One region of the Hymenobacter yonginensis genome, then DNA from elsewhere that is predicted to be linked to it. Evidence: riboswitches for the same ligand, from Rfam matches in the RefSeq annotation. Region 1 holds a riboswitch; each other region holds the start of a gene.
What was found. A riboswitch is a leader RNA that binds a small molecule or an ion and turns the genes downstream of it on or off. The one in region 1 is predicted to bind S-adenosylmethionine.
Positions count from the first base shown of each region.

Region 1 (7,197 bases):
GATGACGAGGGTGCGGGCCCGGATGCGGCCCAGGGCCTCCCGCACGCCGCCGCGGCCGCGCCCCACGTGGTGCGAGTCCATCGTGCGGCTCAGGGCCACGTAGGAGTAGGCGTTGAAGCGGGCCACCAGCTTGTCGCCCTGGTAGCGCTGGTAGGAGCTGGCCCGGAAGCCATCCAGCGCGTCGTCGGTGGTTTCGGTCTGGCTGCGCTGATAGGCGTCGTAGCTGCGGTAGCTGAGCAGGGCCATGGCCCGGGCCGCCCGCAGGCCGGCCGCGCCGCCCTCGGGCGTGGCCGCCGCGTACGTCGGGTCGGCGAAGATGGCCAGCCGCTGCGCCTCGTTGAAGGCAATGCCCCAGGCCGAATGGCGGGCGTTGGTGGCAATCAAAACCAGATTCTCAAACAGCGTAGGCTGCTGCACGGCCCACTCCACGGCCTGCTGCCCGCCCAGCGAGCCTCCAATCAGCGTATTGATCTGGCGCAAAGCCAGGTGCTCGCGCAGCGCCTCGTGCACCGCCACCAGGTCGCGCACCGTCAGCAGCGGAAACGCATGGTACAGCGACTCGGCCGCAGAATCGGGCGGCGACACGGGGCCGGTGCTGCCGTAGCAGGAGCCCACCACGTTGGCGCATACTACAAACCAGTCGGCCGGATCGAAGTGGCAGCCGGCCCCGAACAGGCCGGGCCACCAGTCGAGCACGTTGGCGTTGGCCGTGAGGGCGTGGCACACCCACACCACGTTGTCGCGGGCGGCGTTGAGGCGGCCGTAGGTCTGGTAGGCTATTTCCACCTGCGGCAGCAGCGCCCCGTTTTCCAGCCGCAGCGGCCGGGGCAACCGGAACACGTGCGGCGCGTCAGAAGAAATAGTAGAGCTCATCAGAAAGAAAAAAGGAGCGCGAAAATCAGTTTCGCGACGTGCGAAGCGCGTGGCCGCCAGTCGGTGCAAGTGGCGCACCGGCTGCCCGCCTGCGGCGCGTATGCCAGGCCGGAGCCCGGCGGTGCAAATCGGCCACCGGGGCCGTGAGAATATCCATAGCCCGCAGGCTGAGCCGGCAGTGCCGGCCCAGCCCCGGCCATGGGCGGGCAGGGAGTATTGGCTTCCTCTCTCACAAAAAAGCCGACGTCCTGCCCGCGTGCCGCGAGGCTGGAGGCGGGGCGGGCTGCCCTCTCAAAACAGCCCGCCCGTAACCCCACTCTCACTTACACCTCCAGCGGTGCGGCATGTTCGGGCTGCGGCTCGGGCAGCAGCGTAGTTTCTTTGGGGTCTGGCGTGGCGGCGTTGCGCACGGCGTCGAAGGCCTGCTGCAAGTCGGCCCGGATGTCGTCGAAATGCTCGATGCCCACTGACAGGCGCAGCAACGTGGGCGTCACGCCGGCGGCGCGCTGCTCGGCGTCGGACAGCTGCTGGTGCGTGGTGGCCGAGGGCTGAATGATGAGCGTTTTGGCGTCGCCGACGTTGGCCAGGTGGCTCACCAGCTTCAGGTTGTCGATGAACTGGGTGGCGGTTTCCTTGCTGCCTTTGATGGCGAAAGTGAGCACGCCGCCGAAGCCGCGCTTCAGGTATTTCTGGGCCAGCCGGTGGTAGGGGCTGCTGGGCAGGCCGGGGTAGTTCACGGCTTCCACCTGCGGGTGCTGCTCCAGCCAGGTAGCCACGCGCAGGGCGTTTTCCACAGTGCGCTCCACCCGCAAACTCAGCGTTTCGAGGCCCTGCAGCAGTAGGAAAGAGTTGAACGGACTCTGCGACGGACCAAAGTCGCGCAGGCCTTCCACCCGGGCCCGGATGATGAAGGCAATGTTGCCGAACGGCCCGTTCTTGCCGAATACGTCGTTGAACACCAGCCCGTGGTAGCCGTCGGACGGCTCGGTGAACTGCGGGAACTTGCCGTTGCCGAAGTCGTAGGTGCCGCCGTCCACAATCACGCCACCCACGCTGGTGCCATGTCCGCCAATCCACTTCGTAGCCGATTCCACCACGATGCTGGCGCCGTGCTCCAAAGGCCGGAACAGGTAGCCGCCCGCCCCGAAGGTGTTGTCCACGATGAGCGGCAGGTCGTGCTTGCGGGCAATGGCGGCAATGGCCTCAAAATCGGGAATGCTGAAGCTAGGGTTGCCGATGGTTTCCAGGTAGATGGCCTTGGTGTTCTCGTCAATCAGGGCCTCAAACTTGGCAGGCTGGTCGCCGTCGGCGAAGCGCACTTCAATGCCCAGCCGCTTGAACGCCACCTTGAACTGGTTGTAAGTGCCACCATACAGATGGGTGGTGCTTACGAAGTTGTCGCCTGCCTGCAGGATGTTGTTGAGGGCAATGAACTGGGCCGCCTGCCCCGACGATACCGCCAAGGCCGCTACGCCGCCTTCCAGAGCCGCCACGCGCTGCTCAAACACGTCGGTGGTGGGATTCATCAGGCGGGTGTAGATGTTGCCGAACTCCTTCAGCGCAAACAGGTTGGCGCCGTGCTCGGCATTTTTGAACACGTAGCTGGTGGTCTGGTGGATGGGCACGGCGCGCGAACCGGTAACGGGGTCGGGCTGCTGGCCGGCGTGGAGCTGAAGGGTCTCGAAGTGGAGGTTCTGCGTGGACATGGCAGGGCTGGTTTGGAAGGCGTTTGGGTATGGGAAAGGGGAGCGTAGACCGCTGAAATGCCGCGCCGAAGCGTAGCAGAGGCCTCTGCCGAGCCAGCCGAACCGCGCACGGAACCGGTCAGGCCAAAGCAAAGGAGGGAGCCGGGGGCCAGGGCAGGCCGGTACCGGTCAGGTGTGCAGGAGGGGGGAGGGGGGCTGCGTAGCCGGACTCAGGCTAGCAACAGCAACAACACGCGCCGCAACAGCCGCGCATTCGCATTCGGCCGGCAGCTGGGGCCGTAGCCGCAGAAACGCGCAAACCCCACGGCGAAGCAGCAGGCCCGAAGGCGGCCGAAGCGGTGGGGTACTGGGGGGCGAAAGCGAGTGTGTTTTCCATGGTACTCCGAGGTTATATGCCCCGCCGCCGGATGGCTGGTCGGGTAGGAATTGGCACCTTTCGCGCGGTCGAAGGTTGCCAGTGGGTCAGGGAGCCTATTCTCTCGCCACTTCTGTATAAATCCTATGAAAACTTCCCCGCCGCGAGCGGGGGAGTACCGGGTTGGTGTTGCAAAGGTATAGGCGCAGTTTTGATATCTGCAACAGCTACCGGTTATTTTTTTTGGCGCAAGCAAAAGAACGCCGTTTGCGCGCTCCTGATGGCTGTATCTGTAGTGGAGGTTGTGTGTATGTGTCTGATGATTTGATTTATATGCTTGATGACTTATTCGGCTAGTCGGAGTTGCCGGCTTCTGTAATCCCCCGGTATGGCCCCGGCTACTGCCGCTGCAGCGGTAGTGGTAGCTGAAAATGCCGCCGCTGGCCAGCCGGTTTACGGGTGCGAAACCAGCCTGCTCAGCGGCCAAAGCGGCAGGAAAAGACACAAAAAAAGCCGCCCTTTGCAAGGCGGCTTTTAGAATATTTCCTGGAAAAGGAAACGGCTATTCTTTGGGCAGGGTCAGTACCTGGCCGATTTCGATTTTGTCGGGGTCGGCGCCGATGATGGCTTTGTTGGCTTCGTATATCTGCTTCCATTTGGTGCCGTCGCCGTAGTGGTTGCGGGCAATTTTAGAGAGCGAGTCGCCGCTTACTACCGTGTAGGTTTCGCCAGCGGCGGCGTTGGCATTGCCGAAGAAGTCGGTGTCACCGGTAGCAGCGGGCTTAACGGGTTCAACGGGTTTTTTTTCGCCTTCGTTCGAGAGAAAATCAAAGAGTCCCATAGTCGTGCGTTGGGTTGGAAGAGTGGGAAAAGAGCCGACTACCAGCTTCAGGGCCTGTCGTGTGGCTTCTTACGCCAAGATCCGCAATAAGTTATCAGGCCATATATATCAGCTGTAAACATCTTGCCGCAACCTCCCGTAAGAAGCGCAACACTGGGGTTGCCAGTGGTCAGCCGGCACCCTCCGGCTCAGGCAAAACACGCTTTCCATCTCTCAACCATTTCACGGAATTCCATGAAAACTCTCTCCCATCCGTTCCGCTACCTGGCCAGCCTCCTGATGCTCGTGTCGTTGTTTGCCGCCTCGTGTGGCAGCAAGGAAGGCAAAGTAGAAGGCGTAAACATGCTCTACGGCACGCAAAGCAAAGTCTGGAAAACGGATAAAGAACTGAGCGCCGCCGGCGACAAAGTAAAGCAGACCGATGCCCAGGAAGATGAGCGCATCACCTTCTTCGCCAACGGCCAGTACAACATGACCTCGCCCGCTGGTGCCGTAAACGGCAAGTACACGTTCGATCAGGCCGGTAAAACCATCACCATGACCCCCGATGGCGCTGCCCAGAGCAACACGTTCAACGTAGTAACCCTCACCGACGACAAGCTGACGCTGAAAAGCGCCGCCGGTGCTGAGCTGCGTCTCGAGAAGGAGTAAGCTCCTGCAACCGGTTTGAAAAAGCCGTCTGAAAACACAGAAAAGCCCTTCTGCCCCGTGCGGAAGGGCTTTTTTGTTTTCAGGCCTCTCGGATGGCGCTGTTGCCGGTGCGCTAGGTGTAGGTGTAGCTACCTGCACCTTAGCAGTCAGGTAGCTGATAGTATAGTGGAGAGTATCCGGAATAGCTTATGTAGTTTGGCGGCAGAATTATTACTCCCTGAATTACTTGATTGTTATGCCTGTGAATTTCCGGTTGCTGGCCGCCTGCTGCCTGCTCACCGCCGCTACGGCTCCGGCCCTGGCCCAACCCACAACCCCCGCCACCACGGCTCCGGCAGCCGCCCCGCTGCTCACCCATGCCATCCGCAGTATCAATCCCGCCGACACCGACTTCTCGGACCTGGAGTTTCTGCGCCAGGAAATTGGCGGGGCGCGGGTGGTGATGCTGGGCGAGCCCACCCATGGCGTGGGCACGGCCACTGAGGCCAAAATCCGGCTGATTCGGTTCCTGAAGGAACGAATGGGCTTTACCACGGTGGCCTTCGAAAGTGGCTTCTATGCCCTGGACCGTGCCGAGCGGGAAATCCAGCGGGGCGCGCCGGTACCGGCGGCCATTTCGGCCTCGGTGTATCCGGTCTGGACCCAGACGCAGGAGTTTCAGGCCATGCTGCCGCTGCTGGGCAAAGGCGGCTTGCGCGTCACCGGTTTCGACTCGCAGGTGAGTTGGAACGACGACGAGATGCTTGAGGAACTGGAAGTGTTCCTCAAGCCCGAAAAAGGTGCCGACGGCATTGCCTACGACTACCTCGACGAGTGCGTGAGCATGATGGGCGAGCATAACATCTTCCCACCCTCGCACCAGATTCTGCTCTTTGATATGCAGCTGGGGAAGGCCCGCAAGCTGCTGACCAAAGTAGCGGCCGGCCCCGATGCCCGGCGGCGGGAGCGGGCCACCTTCTGGCTGCAACAGGTACGCAGCCTGCAAGCTTTAGCGCACGATTACGCCACCAACGACCCGGCCGTGAAAGACTCCGCTGAGTTCAAGGCCAAAGACAGCAACGCCCGCGACGCCCAGATGGCCGATAACCTACTATGGTATCTGCGCCAGCACCCACAGGAAAAGGTGGTCTGCTGGGGCGCTATCGGGCACCTGGCCGGCAAAGTGATCGGACTGGAACAACCGGAGCTGCAGGAGTTCAAGCCCATGGGCCAGACCGTGAAAGCGGCGCTGGGCCCCGAGGCGGTGTATGTGCTCAGCACGCTGGCCGGCGGCGGCACCCACGGCTTCGGCTACTGGGGCAAGCACCAGCTGGTGCCACCGCCCGCCTCCGGTTCTCTGGAAGCCGACCTGCTTGCCCAGGGGCAGGACTACAGCTTCATTAGCCTCAAGCACGACGCGCCTAGCCGCCGCCTGACCACGCATGCATTCGAGTTTCTGCCGGTTGCCGGCCCTTGGAGCGAGGCCGTGGATGGGTTTCTGTTCCTGAAAACCATTGAGCCGCCGCACGCCGCTACGGGTATTGTCGCGGATGCTACACCAGCGGCGGCCGAAACACCCGCCAACCAGCCGCCGGGCCGGTTGGGCCAGCAGAATGCCGCTACCCAGCGCCCCGTTGCCAAAACCGGCGCGGCTTTCCCTCTCAGCGGTGTGGTGCTCGACCGCAAAACCGGGCAGCCAGTGCCCTTTGCCACGGTGGCCGTGCCCGCCCGCAGCGCCGGTACCGTGACGGATGCGCAGGGCCGGTTCCGGCTGGAAGTGCGCCGGGGTGAGTTGGTGCAGATCAGCAGCATCGGCTACGAGCCGGCTACGCTGGTGGCGGCAGCTGGTTCCGCGCTGCAGGTGCGCCTCGCGCCGGCTGCTTTTGCTTTGGCCGATGTGCGCGTGAGTGCCCAGTCGCAGGACCCGAAGCGGATTATGAAAAAGGTGATTAAGGCTGCGGAAACCAACTACGAGCGGCAGGATTACACCCAGCAGGCCTACACCCGGCGGCGGGCCATCAACTTTGATACGCTACGAAGCGACGTGGAGTATACCAGTCAGCTATGGACTCCAGCTGGTTATCATAACTGGGGTGGCGGCTTTCTGATGATGGAGCCAACACCAATCGAACAGGTGCAGCAGAAGAACGATCTGGCTCAGGTAGTTTCCGCTACGCGACCTGCTACTCTTGAGGAAGGCGGCCATGGGTTTGCGGGCGGCTTCGATCCAGTGCGTATTTCGCCATTGTTCAAGAACAGTATGCTGGGCAAGTACCAGCTGCGCCTGGATACTATTGAGCAACGTGACGGGCAATCGGTATACGTGATTCGCTTCGCGGCCAAGCGCGCTAGCCACCGGGCTACTGGTATGTATCTGACGGCAGGCTACTCCGGTCGGGTTTATGTGCGCCAGGACAATTACGCGGTAGTACGCTACGAAGCCTTGTGGCAGGATGATACCATCCAAAACAACTCGATTGCGCGCAAATACTATGGTCGGGGCAATACGATTGCCCGCCTCTACGACCGGGTGTATACGACAAGTCGCACGACCCATGTGGTCATGTATCAGCAGGCGGTAAATGGCCGGTACTATGCGGCTGGCAGTATTGCCCAAGCTGCTTCTATCGGACGCGTGCTGGGCAATTCTCCCTTCCACGGTCAGCTGACCTGCGAGGTATACTTCACGCCCCCCAAGTTGGTAAATGCGGCTGAAATACCGGATCCGAAGCTAAAGGGTGACTTGGGTGGTGGTGGCCGTTGGCAGCTCGCCAAAGTGCCTTACCGCCCTG
Region 1 covers NZ_CP115396.1:4,638,122-4,645,318, forward strand. The annotation lists gene O9Z63_RS19890 (homoserine O-acetyltransferase family protein) at 1-873, opposite strand, end outside; gene O9Z63_RS19895 (O-acetylhomoserine aminocarboxypropyltransferase/cysteine synthase family protein) at 1,197-2,579, opposite strand; SAM riboswitch class I at 2,965-3,078, opposite strand; gene O9Z63_RS19900 (LysM peptidoglycan-binding domain-containing protein) at 3,497-3,775, opposite strand; gene O9Z63_RS19905 (lipocalin-like domain-containing protein) at 4,010-4,426, shown strand; gene O9Z63_RS19910 (erythromycin esterase family protein) at 4,662-7,197, shown strand, end outside.

Region 2 (7,197 bases), 1.3 Mb from region 1:
GCCTACGTCCTCGAAAGCGCCAATCCGGTCCTGCAGCTGGGCCGGCGTGCCGGTCAGGCCGGTGCGCAGGCCACGGTTGGACACCGAGTAGTCGTGCAGCGACACCTGCTGCTCCAGCTGGGTGCCGGCCAGCCACTGCTGGTAGTTGCCGTAGCCCGAGGCCGAGGCCTTCACGTTGGTGATGCGGTCCAGCTCCTTTTTCACATCCTGCTCCGAGTCGCGCACGATGGTATAGCCGGCCACGCCAAACTTCATGGGCGGCAGGCCTTTCTGTTCGCGGCGACGACGCATGTCGGCAATGCGGGCGCCGATGAGCTCCGGCGAGTCGCCGTGCATCACGTAACCGTCGCACTGGGTCGAAATCAAGTCCTTGGCCGCTTCCGATTCGCCGCCGGCGTACAGGAACGGGACTTTGGCTGGCTTGGGCTGCAGCACGTTATCGGCCACCTGGTAATACTTGCCGTCGTAGCTGAAATGGTCCTGCTTCCACACGTTGGTCACCACGTCCAGCCACTCGCGGGTGCGGGCGTACCGGTCGTCGTGCTGCTCGAAGTGCAGGCCATACTTGGTGGCCTCATCCTTCCACCAGCTCGATACCACGTTCAGCGACAACCGCCCGGGCGCAATCAAATCGATGTTGGCGGCCTGCTTAGCCAGCAGCGCGGGGTTATGGAAAGTGGGGCGCACGGCCACCATAATTTCCAGCTGCTCGGTCACGGCGGCCAGCGCGGCGGCCGTGCTCCAAGCCTCCAGCGACGGGGCTTCGGTGCCTTTGATATCGTTCAGGTACAGCTCCGCAATCAGCGTCAGGTCGTAGCCCAGGGCTTCGCTGCGCTGCGCCAGCTGCTTCACGTAGCTCCAGTCGGTGGGCATCTGCTCGTCCTCGACGTTGCGCAGCCAGCCCCCGAAAATGGGCATCCAATAGCCAAATTTCATGGTTCGTTGAGTTGAGATTGATAGAACGTCATGCTGAGCGAAGCCGAAGCATCTCTACCGCTTCGTTGCGGCTCTTACCGCCAGCAGGGCCGACTATAAAGTGGAATATGAATCGTTGGGACGGTCTGCGATGTAGAGACGCAATATTTTGCGTCTCGCCGTTGCTGATGTTGCTTGATCTGCGCGATGCAGATCGTTCATCGACGAGACGCAAAATATTGCGTCTCTACACCGTGGCTACTTCTTCCCGCGCCACCGCCGCCACTGGCAACTGCGACTCCAGGTAGTCCACGAAGCGGGCGTAGGGGTCGAAGCCGACCACGTTCACGGCGTCGGCCACAAAGTTGGACAGAGCGTTGATGTCGTAGAACAGCACGTCGCCGGTGCGGTCGTCGATGAGGTATTCGATGCCGCCCACGTCGATTTTGGCGGCCGCCACGATGCGCTCCACGGCTTCAATTACGTCGGCGGGTGGCGTGAAGGCTTCCACCTGGATGCCCTTTTTCGGGGCTTCGGTCAGGCAGAACTCGGCCGACTGCTCTTCCGGAATCTGGCAGATTTCGGCCGGGCACAGGTTGAAGCTCTCGCCGGTGGTGTACACTTTCATGGCGTAGAGAAACTTGCCATTGAGCGTTTCCACGCGGTGAATATGGCCGCCGCGGGGCGTCACGTACTCCTGCACCAGCGCCGTCTGGTCGATGCCCAGGTCAATCTGGTTGTTGTCGACGGCGGCCTGCAGGCCTTCGGGCGTATCGAAGCGGATAATGCCGGCGCCGCTGCCGCCAATGTTCACCTTCACCACCACCGGAAAGCGCAATTCACGCGCGGCGTCCACGGCCCGCGAGGCGTGGTTGATAACCCGCGAAGCCGGGTATTTCAGCCCCAGCGACTCAAACAACGACAGCTGCCGGGCCTTGTTGGTTTCGATGGCCGTGGCCGCCGAGCCGTTGATGATGCGCGTGCCGATACGCTCCAGATGCGTGGCGTAGCCGGCCGTGTGGAAGATGCCCTGCCCGTGCCCGCGCAGGTACGCCGACGAGCTCATGCGGTTCACCACCAAACTGTAGCGGCTTTCCTTTTCCGAGGGGTTGAACAGGTGGTGGGCGGCGTCGATTTTCTCGTAGGGCAGGCCGCGGCGGTCCAGCTCCGCAAACAGCGGCTTAAACCACTCGGGGTGCTCGAAATAGATACCAATGGGCTTTTGGAGGGATGACATAGTCAGAAGCAAAAAGACGGAAAATGAAAAACGAAACGGCGCCGGCAGCAGCGCAACGCCACCGGCTCCCGGGAAAAAACAACGCAGGGACGGAAGTCCGGCCTAACCGATTACGCCGCCCACAAGCCGCGCAACGAGCGAATCAGCAGCCACCGCAGGCCGCCAAACGGAGCGCAAAGTCTGCGCCCGGCCCGGCCATCGGGCGACAATCCGAGAAAAAGAGGAGGTGCAGGCGCGAAGCCGCTCAGTGCAGCAGCCGGCCGACGTGCAGCGCCGGCGGGCGCATACCCGCAAAAACAGAGAAAGGGCTAGCTACGCCCGACAACAACAGCAACAACAGCCCCGGCCCGCCAGCCGCAACGCGGCAGCCGGAGCCAAAAAAGCGGAGGTTGAATGCAGGAGGTTGTTGGAAGCGTCCACGGCAACTTGTTTTTATATGGTCAGGAATTGGCACCGTTCCGGAGGGTTCCGGGTGGTTGCCGACGCTTCATCGAGCCTGTCTCTCAGCGCCTCTGTATAAAAACAATCCTTCGGGCTAGAAAGAATTGATAGGGCAAAGGTAAAACCGGATTGCTGCCCCCGCAACCCGGACTGTACAAAGCCCCGACCGCCCCGTTTTGTTGCGGCCGGCGGTTCTTTCCTCGCCCCTGGCTGCCCGACCCCGCCAGCCTGAAGCCGGGGCCTCGGCCTTCGCCCGCCAGTGCTGGAACCGGCCGATTCCAAGGCGTCAGCCCCGATAAAAGCCCGCGACCGAGCCCGCAAACGAAGGTTTAACCGAAAAATTTAAATTTTTCAAGAGGCCCAGTTTCAGGCTTGGCACCGAAAACTGGCACCGGAGTTGCAAATGACCCTGCAGAAGCCCGGCCGCCAGTCCGGACGGCAGCGGGCTTTTTTCACCCGTCATAAATTTTCCAATCATAGCCATGAAGAAGTTCCTCGTCATCCTCGCCGCTTTCTCGTTCTCTGCCGCCGCCGTTTCGGCCCAGACGCTGCCCGCCAAAGCGCCTCACGGCCAGCACCGCATGAAAGGCGACAAAGCCGCCAAAACGCCCGAGCAACGCGCCGACCACGCCGCCAAGAGCCTCACCAAGCAGCTCGGCCTGTCGGCCACCCAGACTGAGCAGGTGCGCCAGCTGCACCTGAGCCGCGCCAAGGAAATGCAGGCCTACAAAGCCCAGGCCGGCACCACGCCTGCTACCAAGCGCCAGCACCATGAGGCCATGAAAGGCAAAAAAGCCCAGTACGACGCCCAGCTCAAGCAAATCCTGAGCGCCGACCAGTACGCCAAGTACACCCAGATGCAGTCGGACCGCATGGCCAAGCGCAAAGCCCACCAGGGCCCCAAGCAGGCCAAAGGCTAAGCATCCCAGCGCTTAAAAAAACAGCCCTGACTTTTCCGTCAGGGCTGTTTTTTTTGTGTCATTCCGACGAAGGAGGAATCTGGGTGCTGACGCTGCATGTGCTTACCCAGATTGCTCCTTCGTCGGAATGACACCTACTGTGCGGAATCCGCCTCACCGGTAATGCGGCCGTGCTCGGCAAACCAGCGCAGGCGGTAGCACATGATAGCCGTTTCGCCAAGCTGGGCCAGCAGGCGGTAGTTTGCCACGGCCCCCACGGCCGCCCCGATGACGGGCACCAGCTGGGCCAGCTTGGCCAGGTCGATGTAGTCGCGGTATTCCTGCTGGAAGGTGCGCCAGTCGAAGGTTTCGGCCGTAACGGTTTGCTGCGTTTCGGGCCAAGCGGCGAGCTGGCGGTAGGTTTCGCGGCGGGTGTGCTGGCTGCTGAACGCCAACTGGAAGATGTGCAGCAGGTAGAGCCGCTCCGGGAAGCTGCGCACATCGTGGCCGTAGAGGGCCGCAATATCAAACAGCAGCTTCAGCTTGATGCTGAGTAGCAGCGGAAAATCGGCGAGGCCCAGCAGGAAGCCGCCGGCCCCGGTCACGCCGCCTTCCACGGCTGCCGTGTTGCGGTACGCCCGGATGCGGGCCCGCACCCGCGCCTCCCGCTCCTGCAGCGTGCCCTCCGAAACCGGCTTCTGCGTGGTGTGCGTGGAGCCAAACAGCACGCCCTGCACCATCTTCTGAATGGCTGCGGTGATGGCCACGTGCACCTTTTCCGGCAGCAGGGCATTGAGCCGCGCCTGCACGCGCCGCGCCACCTGGTTCAGCCACGTGGGCTGCTGCTGCATCCGGCGCTGCCAGGCCTGCAGGTCGTGGAGGGCTTGTTGGTCGGGGGAGTTCAACCGCGGTTTATTGATTTAGCAGGATGAGTATCTACTTGAGCACAACAATGTAAGTCATTGCCAGCAGGAACAAACCACCTACGGTTAGAAATCCATAGCCCACATCGTCAGAATATCTACGGGCGCCTACGATTTTTGCTTTGACAGACAGATTAATTAATTTCTGCCTGAAAACAGCATACCCGTTTATCTGAAAGGAATATACCTGCACCGTCTTATTATGTACCTGAATTTGTACCTTCTCACCCTTGGCCACAGTATCGTTCTTGAGCGACCCGGCGCGACTCTTTTCAATATTGGCCTTGCCGAAAGTTAAAGTACTTATTGAATCGTACGGTATTCTGTTGACGACAATAAATCCTCTCTTTATGACCATCCCTCCGCTTATTAAGCTCACTTCACGGGGTAAAACAAGTTCACTGAGCGCCCACAGCCCAAGCACTATAACACTCCCATAGAATACAATAAATAAAGTTGGTTCAAGAGAAATACTTCCTCTTAGTTTATTCAACGTATCGAACGCATTTATTGAAAACAATAGAGAAATATTCACACAAAACACAATACACTCAACTAATAAAATCTTATAAAACAACCTTATCCCCCCAATAAAATAACCCATACCTGCTCCTATCTTATTTCAACGCGTAAATCCGCTCAATCATCTCCACCACTTTCAGGCCTTCTAGGGCGTTGGTAGTGGCTACGCCGCGCTTTTGGATGGTGTCGACTACGTTGTCGATGACGTGGACGTGGTTGGCGGCGGAGCCCTGGTAGGGGCCGTACTGGTTGGCGGGGTTGGTGGGCGCAAGTTCGGGCATGGTGTAGTCGCGCAGGTGGCAGTAATCTACTTTGTCCATGTACTGGCCGCCGAGGCGCAGGCTGCCGCGCTCGGCCACCACCGTGAGGGAGCTTTCCAGGTTACGGTCCCAGACGGCGGTGCTGTATTGCAGGGTGCCGCTGCCACCGCGCAGCAGGTCGAACGTGACGAGGCCGCTGTCCTCGAACTCGGTGAGGCCGGCGTGGTTGAAGTCGCGGAAGCGGGCCGAGATGTTCGTGATGTCGCCGAACACCCAATACAGCAAATCCACGAAATGGCTAAACTGGGTGAAGAGCGTGCCGCCGTCGAGGGCGCGGGTGCCGTGCCAGCTGCCGGGCGTGTAGTACCGCTCGTCGCGGTTCCAGAAGCAGTTGAGCTGCACCAGATGCACCTGCCCCAGGCGGCCTTCGTCCATCACCTGCTTCAGCCAGGCGGCCGGCGGCGAGTAGCGGTTCTGCATCACCCCAAACACAAAACGGCCGGTTTGCAGCGCTGTGTGCACAATTTGCTCGGCGTCGGCTTTGCTCAGGGCCAGCGGCTTTTCTACCACCACGTGCAAGCCGGCGCGCAGGCCGCGCACCGCCTGCGGGGCGTGCAGGCCGTTGGGCGTGGCAATGGTCAGCACGTCGGCGGCGGGGCCATGGGTCAGGTAGTCATCGAGGGACACGAAGAACGGCACGCCGGGAAACTCGGCTGCCAGCTCTGAATGCACTTCGGGGTTTGTGTCGATGAGGGCCACGAGTTGGGCGCCGGGGTGGCGCGCCACCAACGCGGCATGGCGGCGCCCGATGTGGCCCACGCCGCAAATGGCAAAACGAACGGCAGCAGAAGAATCAGCCAAGGCAAGCAGGGTTCAGAGCACGGGAATGTTCGGCAAGCTCCGAAAAAACGCGGGTTTCTCCTGCGCCTATCCTGCCGCTCGTTTCAGGCACGTGGCACGCAGCCACCAGTAGCGCGAACTTTGTAGTTCGCCCCCCCACGCCGTTTGCCCTATTCAGGTAATTCTGCCGGCGCGCGGGCGCAAACCACAAAGCTCGCGCTACTGCCACGGGCTGTTTAGAAACGCCAAAAAGCCGGTTCCGGCCTGCTGAGGCACTGGAACCGGCTTTTCATACCGATGCAAACGGTAGCAGCCCTTACAGCAGCCGCTTCAGCTCCGTGAAATTAGTGTTGCTGACCGAGCGGCTGGCGCAGCCCAGCGACTGGGCGCTTTTCTGGATGTTGGTGATGCGCGAGCCGGGGTTGGGGTGGGTGCTCAGGAACTCGGGCGTGCCGCCTCCCCCCTGCTTTTCAGCCTTAATGAAGAAGCCGGCGGCCCCGTCGCAGTCGTAGTAGCGGGTGCCGTTGAGGTAGATGGTGGAGTATTTGTCGGCGTCCAGCTCGTAGTCGCGGCTGAACTTGAGCTGGCCCACGCCTGCCGCCAGCTGCACCAGCTGGCTGTTGGAACGGTTGCCAAGCACGATGCCCAGCAGCAGGCTGGTGCCATATTGCTTCTGCAGCATCTGGGTGCTGTGGCGACGGTCGGCGTGGGCAATTTCGTGGCCCAGGATGCCGGCCAGCTCGCTCTCATTATCCAGGAACTTAATCAGGCCTGAGTACACGTAGATGTGGCCGCCAGGGGTAGCAAAGGCATTCTGGATCTGGTCGTCCTTGATGATTTGCACATCCCACGGGAATTGGGTGCGGTATTTCAGGTTGCCGTTGTCGAGCACGCGCTTCACCACGCCATCAAGCAGCTGATAGGCGCGGGCGTTGCGGCTGCGCTCCATCAGCTGGCCTTTGGCGCGGTAGGTGGAGTCGGTCTGGCGGGCCACCTGGGCACCCAGCTCAATGTCCTGCTGGATGGAGAACAGGCTGAACTGCGCGGGTTTGTTGATGGCGGCGGTAGTTAGGGCGGCTACGCCGGCCAGTGGCAGAAGCAGCGTCAGGAAGGAACGGCGCATAAATCAGAGAATCTGGAGTCGTGGAAAGTGGTGTCTA
Region 2 covers NZ_CP115396.1:1,219,762-1,226,958, reverse strand. The annotation lists gene O9Z63_RS05290 (LLM class flavin-dependent oxidoreductase) at 1-936, opposite strand, end outside; gene O9Z63_RS05285 (ATP-grasp domain-containing protein) at 1,163-2,152, opposite strand; SAM riboswitch class I at 2,582-2,675, opposite strand; gene O9Z63_RS05280 (hypothetical protein) at 2,880-3,071, opposite strand; gene O9Z63_RS05275 (hypothetical protein) at 3,076-3,513, shown strand; gene O9Z63_RS05270 (EcsC family protein) at 3,648-4,397, opposite strand; gene O9Z63_RS05265 (hypothetical protein) at 4,429-4,950, opposite strand; gene O9Z63_RS05260 (Gfo/Idh/MocA family protein) at 5,033-6,058, opposite strand; gene O9Z63_RS05255 (M48 family metalloprotease) at 6,354-7,160, opposite strand.
Region 2: it holds a riboswitch for S-adenosylmethionine, as region 1 does, so the genes downstream of both, O9Z63_RS05285 (ATP-grasp domain-containing protein) here and O9Z63_RS19895 (O-acetylhomoserine aminocarboxypropyltransferase/cysteine synthase family protein) in region 1, are expected to answer to the same signal.

Region 3 (7,197 bases), 830 kb from region 1:
GGCGCTGATGAGGCTGAACAGGCGCTTGCTCTGCCGCACATCAAACACCAGCGCCGACAACCCCCAGAACTCCAGGTTGGTGAGCAGATAAATCAGGCGGTAGCCCACCACCAGCGCCAGCACCGCCGCCAGCGAGTGGCCCAGCAGCAGCAGCGCCGCCACTCCACCCGTGAGCAGCAGCACCGCCACCAGCACCCACACCGCTAGGTACCGCAACGACAGCCGATGCTCCAGCCGGGCGTAGGCGCGCCCCACCAGCACCAGCGCCAGCGCCGCCACCAGGTACGAGAGCGGCAGGCTGTGGTCGGGGTGGCTTTCCAGTAGCACCACTGAGGCCGTGACGTACACCAGCATGGTGCCGGCCCCCAGCAGGAAGTGGTGCAGGAAAAACAGCCAGACGGTAGTTGCCTCCGGGGTGCGAATGCCGAGCAGCCGGTGCCAGTACTGCGCTGCGTTCATCGGGTCAGGGTATTTGATTCGATATTTTGTATAATATATTATTAATTAAGTATAAAAATATCAGTCAAGTCAGAAAAGTAGTGCCCGCCACAGACTCCTGCACGGACGGCAGCAACAGGCGTGAGGGTACAAATGGAGAACCGCCTTGCAGACAGGCCCAAACGCAAACTTCCCCGGCCGGCACAGGGCCGGTCGGGGAAGTTTGCGGGTCAGAAATTTAGAAAGGGCTTAGTTCAGCCACACGGTCAGAATTACTTCGAAGCGGTGGGGGGCAAAAGCGTTGTAAAAGGGTGCTTCGCCCTGAAAGCCCAGCACGTGAATGAGCGGTATGCCTTCGGTGCGCGAGTCGACCACGCGCACCGGGTACAGTTCGCCCTCCGCGGGCCAGTCGCCTACGTGGTTGTAGGGGCGTTGGCTGTCGTCTACGCAGCGGGCGTAATCGACGAAGGGAGCGTGCCGGGTGGCTTCGGCCAGGGTCAGGTTATCTACTTCGTATGCCATAAGCTCTTGTACAAAAAGCGTGAGGTTTTGATTCATTGAGAGTCGCAAAGCGGCTCCGGGGTTGCAGGAGGTGTGTTTGGTGATGGGGTATGTTTGGGTGACGAGGTGATAAGGTAAATGGTGACAGGTAAGATATACAGTGGCATAGTAGAAGGTATGCCGGCCGGAAAAATTATTTTTCTGTCACCTATTGCTTGTCACGTTTCACCATTCACCTCATTACCCCATCACTGGAAACTACAAACTAAACTGCAGACTGAATTTCACCCCAAAGTTACGGGCTCCCGGCGAGCTACGGTATGTGAGGCGGTGCAGGAAGTCAACGCGGGCCACCCGGAAGATGTTTTCGACGCCGTAGCCCACCTCGGCGTAGGGCAGGCGGCCCAGCGGCTGGAAGCGGGGCAGCGGCTCGCCGCTGGCAGGGTCTAGTTCCGGGATGATGGCGTCGTTGGCGCGGGCTACGCCGCCGTAGAGCACGTTGCCGGTAGCTACCAGGCGCCAGTTCAGCTGCTTGAGCGCCGGCACCGAGTTCAGCAGAAAGCCCTCGAAGTGGTGGTCGAGGCGCAGGGCCACGTACCGGTCACTCACGAACTCGAAGTAGCGCATCAGGTTGTAGGCCCCGGCGTTGTAGAACGGCGACTGGTTGCCGAGGTGAGCTTTCAGAATGGGGTAGGGCACCGTGCTCGGGATGTAACCGGCATCCAGCGTGTAGGTGCTGCGGCCCAGCTGGCCCAGGCGCACGCTCTGCGCCACCAGCAGGTTGAGCTTGTGGTAGCGGAAGTCGCCGCCCAGAAACCGGTTGAGGCCCAGCGTGTAGCGCAGCGTGGTGATGGGCAGGCGCTTGAGCCCAAACGAGGTGCGGCGGTTCTGGTTTTCGTTTTGCACCAGCACCTCGTCGGGGGCGTAGCGCGACTCCAGCACGATTTCCGACAAGCTGAACTGGTCGTCGGTGGGGGCGCCCACGCGCACGTCGCCGGTGTAGTAGGCGAAACGGTAGAGCGGCCGGAACTGCTGGTGCCGGAACGTGACCTTCTGGGTGAAGCCCCGAAACAGATCCGACTGCAACGACAGCGCCGACAGGTCGCGGAGCACGGGCCGGCCCCGGTCGATGTTGCCGAGGCGGGCCGAGGCCTCAAACAGCGGGTTTTCCAGCGCGTAGTCGTTGTCGAGCAGCGCCACCTGGTCGAGGTCGTGTCGGTATTCGAAGCCCAGCGTAGTCCAGGAGCGGCGGTCGAGGACGTGGGTGGCGCGGGCGCCGTACTTGAAGCGGCCGTCGCGCAGGCCGTAGGCCAGGTAGGCGCGCACCGTCCAGTCGCGGCTGATTTCGGGCGTGGTCCGGAACCCGATGCGCGGCCGCAGCCCCTCGATGTTGTTGTAGCCCACGGTGGCCAGCACCGGGCCCAGGTCGAACTTGCCCACCCGGTAGTAGCCGTTCACCACCACATCGGCCACCTCCAGCAACGAGCGCACGGCCGGCAGCTTACGCACCGAATCCAGCACCATCAGGGTGCGCGCCTCCTGCACGCTCAGCGTATCGGGGCGGTTCAGTTCAAAGAAGTTGTCGGGCTCCTTGCTGGCCGGGCCCACCGGGGCGGCCAGGGTTTCCAGCGGCCGGTCGTAGAAGGCCAGTGGGTGCTCTTTCTGGGCCTCGAAGTTGGAGTTGATGGTGACGAAGCGGGCTACCACGCCGGTGCTTTGCTTGCTGGGCCGGATGCCCACCAACACCCGCGTCTGCAGCGGCAGCCAGGGGCCGGCCGCGGTAGGCGTCAGGTCCTGCTTTACTTTGATCTGGTCGATGAAGTTGAGGTTGGCTTCGGGGCTGACATACACGTCGATACGGCGCAGCGCGTAGCTGTCGGCCGTAATCCAGATGGTGCCCGTGAAGGCCAGATCCTGCGCCCGGCGCGGCGTCACGGCCAGCTGGTAGCAGTAGTCCTTGCCAATGAAAACCGAGTCCTGCAGCTCGTATTCGTAGGAGAACTTCCAGCCGTCGGCAATCGGCGACACAAAGTCCTTGCCCATGATCTGCTGCCAGTTGCGGTAGAAGTCCCAGTCCTGAAACGAGGAACCTGTCACCTGCGAAATCACCGAGCCCTCACGCGGGGCCATGCCGCGCATGCGGCTGTGTCGGATTTCCTCGCGGCGGCGCAGCGGCTGGCGGAGCACATAGTACCGCGAGTCGATTTCGGTGGCGAAAATGGGCACCACCGGCTTGCCGTCGGCGCCGCGCTCCAGCCCTAGGCTGTCGGCCACGGCTGTCATCTGGCGCAGCACCTTGCGGTTGCTCACCTGCGCGGGCAGGTTATTGAGGCTGATTTCGGTGCGGTTGTAAGAGTCGAATTCGAAGGCATCCAGCCGGGCCTTGTTGTTGCGGTTTTTCTGCTGCTGCACGCGCCGCATGATGGCGTAAGCCGGATTCTCGCGGGGCCGCACCACCACCTCGCCCAAGCTCACGGCCCCGGCCCCAAGCGCAAAGTCGATGGTCTGGCGAGCGGCCTCCCGCCGGATGGGCTTCTTGAGGGCCGCAAAGCCCATGGCCGACGCCACCACCGTGTCGGCCGGGGCGGTGCTGAGCGAGTAGCGGCCGTTTTCATCGGCGGTGGCGCCAGCCGTGGTGCCGGGCACAAACACCGACGCAAACGGCACCGGCTTGCCCGTGGCGGCCTCCGTGATGCGGCCGGTCAGCAGCAGCTGCTGGGCCTGGGTTGAACCGGCGCCGGCCAGCAGCAAAAGCAACAACAGAAAGTGGTAGCGGTAAGGAAGCAACAAGGGCAATCGGCAGCTAGAAATCAGATAAATGACAGACGGCGAGGCGTAAGATACGGCTTTCGGATAGCCCTGCCATGCCTCTCACACAGCGCAAGCGAAAAAGCGCCTACTACGTTCCGCAGTCCTTATACAGAAGAGGGTTATCGTCAGGTTATCAAATTGTTAGCATGGAGCCGGCTGCTGCGCCACCACCATGCAACGGCGGGGGCGCGCATAAGCCAGCGGTGTAAAAGGAGCGAGCAGGTAACCGACGAGTAACGCCGTGGAATAGCCCGCCTGTATAGCCCAGAGTGCATATAAATGTCCGGACACCATTACCCGCCGGGAAAAGCCACTTTCAGAACACGCCCGGAAATCGGGGAATTGAATTTCGGAAATTCCGGTTGTATCTTCGCTGCGTTACTTATCCAGAAAGACCGAGGGATTGGGCCCGATGACGTCTTAGCAACCTGAAATAAAACAAGGTGCTAATTCCCTTTTCAGGGCCTTTGCGGGCGCTGGAAGAAGATAAGAACAGGATTCGCGTCCCGCGCGGCTCTTTCTGGATAGGCACTTTTTGCTGCTGATTTTCTTTAGAAGAGCCGATATGCCGACCGTCCTCCCTGCCCCCGCCACTACTTCCCCCCTCCACGACATCCTGCGTCAGCGCGTGCTGATTCTCGACGGCGCCATGGGCACCATGATCCAGCGCCACACGCTCACGGAGGAGGATTTCCGGGGCACGCGCTTCGCCGACCACCCCAAGCCCCTGCGCGGCAACAACGACCTACTCAGCCTCACCCGCCCCGATATCATCCGGGGCATTCACGACGAGTACTTCGCCGCCGGGGCCGACATGGTGGAAACCAACACCTTCAGCGGCACCACCATCGCCCAGGCCGACTACGCGCTGGAGCACGTGGTGTACGAGCTGAACTACGAGTCGGCGCGGCTGGCGCGGGAGTCGGCGGATGCCTTTACGGCCCTCACGCCCGACAAGCCGCGCTTCGTGGCCGGGGCCGTGGGGCCCACCAACCGCACCGCCAGCCTCTCGCCCGACGTGAACCGCCCCGGCTTCCGGGCCGTGACCTTCGACGAGCTGGCCACCGCCTACCTGGAGCAGGTGCGCGGCCTCGTGGACGGCGGCTCCGACGCGCTGCTCATCGAAACCATTTTCGATACGCTCAACGCCAAGGCCGCTTTGTACGCGGTGCAGAAGTTCTTTGATGAAGGCGGCAAAGTGGTGCCCGTCATGATTTCGGGCACGATTACCGACGCCTCGGGCCGCACCCTGAGCGGGCAGACGGTGGAGGCCTTCTGGAACTCCATCCGCCATTTGCCGCTGCTGAGCGTGGGCCTGAACTGCGCCCTCGGGGCCGACCAGCTCAAGATGTATATCAAGGAACTGAGCCGCATTGCCGACGTGCACATTTCGGCCTACCCCAACGCCGGTCTGCCCAACGCCTTCGGCGGCTACGATGAGTCGGCCCAGGAATTTGCGGGCGTGGTGGAAGGCTACCTGGCCGACGGCCTCGTGACGGTGGTGGGCGGCTGCTGTGGCACCACACCCCAGCACATCGGCGAGCTGGCCCGCCTGGCGGAGAAATACGCGCCGCGCACCCTGCCCGAGGTACCCAAAGCCACCCGCCTGAGTGGCCTAGAGCCGTTTGGCGTGTACCCCGACAGCCTGTTCGTGAACGTGGGCGAGCGGTGCAACGTGACCGGCAGCCGCGCCTTTGCCCGTCTCATCCGCACCGGCAACTACGAAGCCGCCCTGCAAGTGGCCCGCGACCAAGTGGAAGGCGGCGCGCAGGTTATCGACGTGAACATGGATGAAGGCATGCTCGACTCGGAGCAGGCCATGACCACCTTCCTGAACCTGATTGCCTCGGAGCCCGATATTTCGCGGGTGCCCGTCATGATTGACTCCTCGAAGTGGAGCGTGCTGGAAGCCGGCCTCAAGTGCGTGCAGGGCAAGAGCATCGTCAACTCGATTTCCCTGAAGGAAGGCGAGGACGTGTTCCGGCAGCGGGCCCGCACCGTGCGCCAGTACGGTGCCGCCGTGGTGGTCATGGCCTTCGACGAGAACGGCCAGGCCGATAACTACGAGAAGCGCATCGAAATCTGCCGCCGCAGCTACGACATCCTGGTGAACGAGGTCGGTTTCCCGGCCGAGGACATCATTTTCGACCCCAACATCCTGACGGTGGGCACCGGCATGGAGGAGCACCGCAACTACGCGCTGGACTTCATCGAGGCCGTCCGCTGGATCAAAGCCAACCTGCCCGGCGCCCTCACCAGCGGTGGCGTTTCGAACATCAGCTTCTCGTTCCGCGGCAACGACGTGGTGCGCGAGGCCATGCACTCGGCCTTCCTCTACCACGCCATCCGCGCCGGCCTGGACATGGGCATCGTGAACCCGAGCCAGCTGGCCGTGTACGACGAGGTGCCGCAGGATCTGTTGGAACTGGTGGAAGACGTGCTGCTCAACCGCCGCCCCGATGCCACCGAGCGCCTCGTGGACTTCGCCGACACGGTGAAGCAGAAAGACAAAGTGGAAGTGGTGGCCGACGCCTGGCGCAGTCTGCCGGTGAAGGAACGTTTGCAGCACGCCTTGGTAAAAGGTATTACCGAGTTCATCGACCAGGATACCGAGGAAGTGCGGCAGCTGGTAGGCCGCCCGCTAGAGGTGATTGAAGGCCCGCTGATGGCCGGTATGAACGTGGTGGGCGACCTGTTCGGGGCCGGCAAAATGTTCCTGCCCCAGGTGGTGAAATCGGCCCGGGTGATGAAGAAGGCGGTGGCCTACCTGGAGCCCTACCTGCTGGCCGACAAGCAGAGCGGCGACCGGCAGACGGCCGGTAAAATCCTGCTGGCTACGGTGAAAGGCGACGTGCACGACATCGGCAAGAACATCGTGGGCGTGGTGCTGGCCTGCAACAACTTCGACATCGTGGACCTGGGGGTGATGGTGCCGCTGGAGCGCATCCTCGACGAAGCCCAGAAGCAGCAAGTGGACGTTATCGGCCTGAGCGGGCTGATTACGCCGAGCCTGGATGAGATGGTGTACGTGGCCCAGGAGATGGAAAAGCGCGGTCTGAAAACCCCGCTGCTCATCGGCGGTGCCACCACCTCCCGCCTGCACGCCGCCGTGAAGATTGCGCCCAACTACAGCGGCCCCATCGTGCACGTGAACGACGCCTCCCGCTCGGTGGGCGTGGCCGCCGCCCTGCTCGGCTCGGCCGATGCGGAGTACGCCCGCACCGTGCGCGAGGAGTACCGCCAGTTGCGCGAGGACTACGCCGGCCGTCAGCGCGACAAAAACTACCTGACTATCGAGGCCGCCCGCGAAAACGGGTTCCAGGCCGATTGGGCCGCCACGCCCATTGTGAAGCCTACCTTCCTCGGCACCAAAACGCTGGAAGACTACGACCTGGCCGAACTGGCCACTTACATCGATTGGACGCCATTCTTCCAGACCTGGGAGCT
Region 3 covers NZ_CP115396.1:3,805,521-3,812,717, reverse strand. The annotation lists gene O9Z63_RS16420 (cyclic nucleotide-binding domain-containing protein) at 1-459, opposite strand, end outside; gene O9Z63_RS16415 (hypothetical protein) at 688-960, opposite strand; gene O9Z63_RS16410 (DUF5686 and carboxypeptidase-like regulatory domain-containing protein) at 1,198-3,729, opposite strand; SAM riboswitch class I at 4,130-4,243, shown strand; gene metH (methionine synthase) at 4,316-7,197, shown strand, end outside.
Region 3: it holds a riboswitch for S-adenosylmethionine, as region 1 does, so the genes downstream of both, metH (methionine synthase) here and O9Z63_RS19895 (O-acetylhomoserine aminocarboxypropyltransferase/cysteine synthase family protein) in region 1, are expected to answer to the same signal.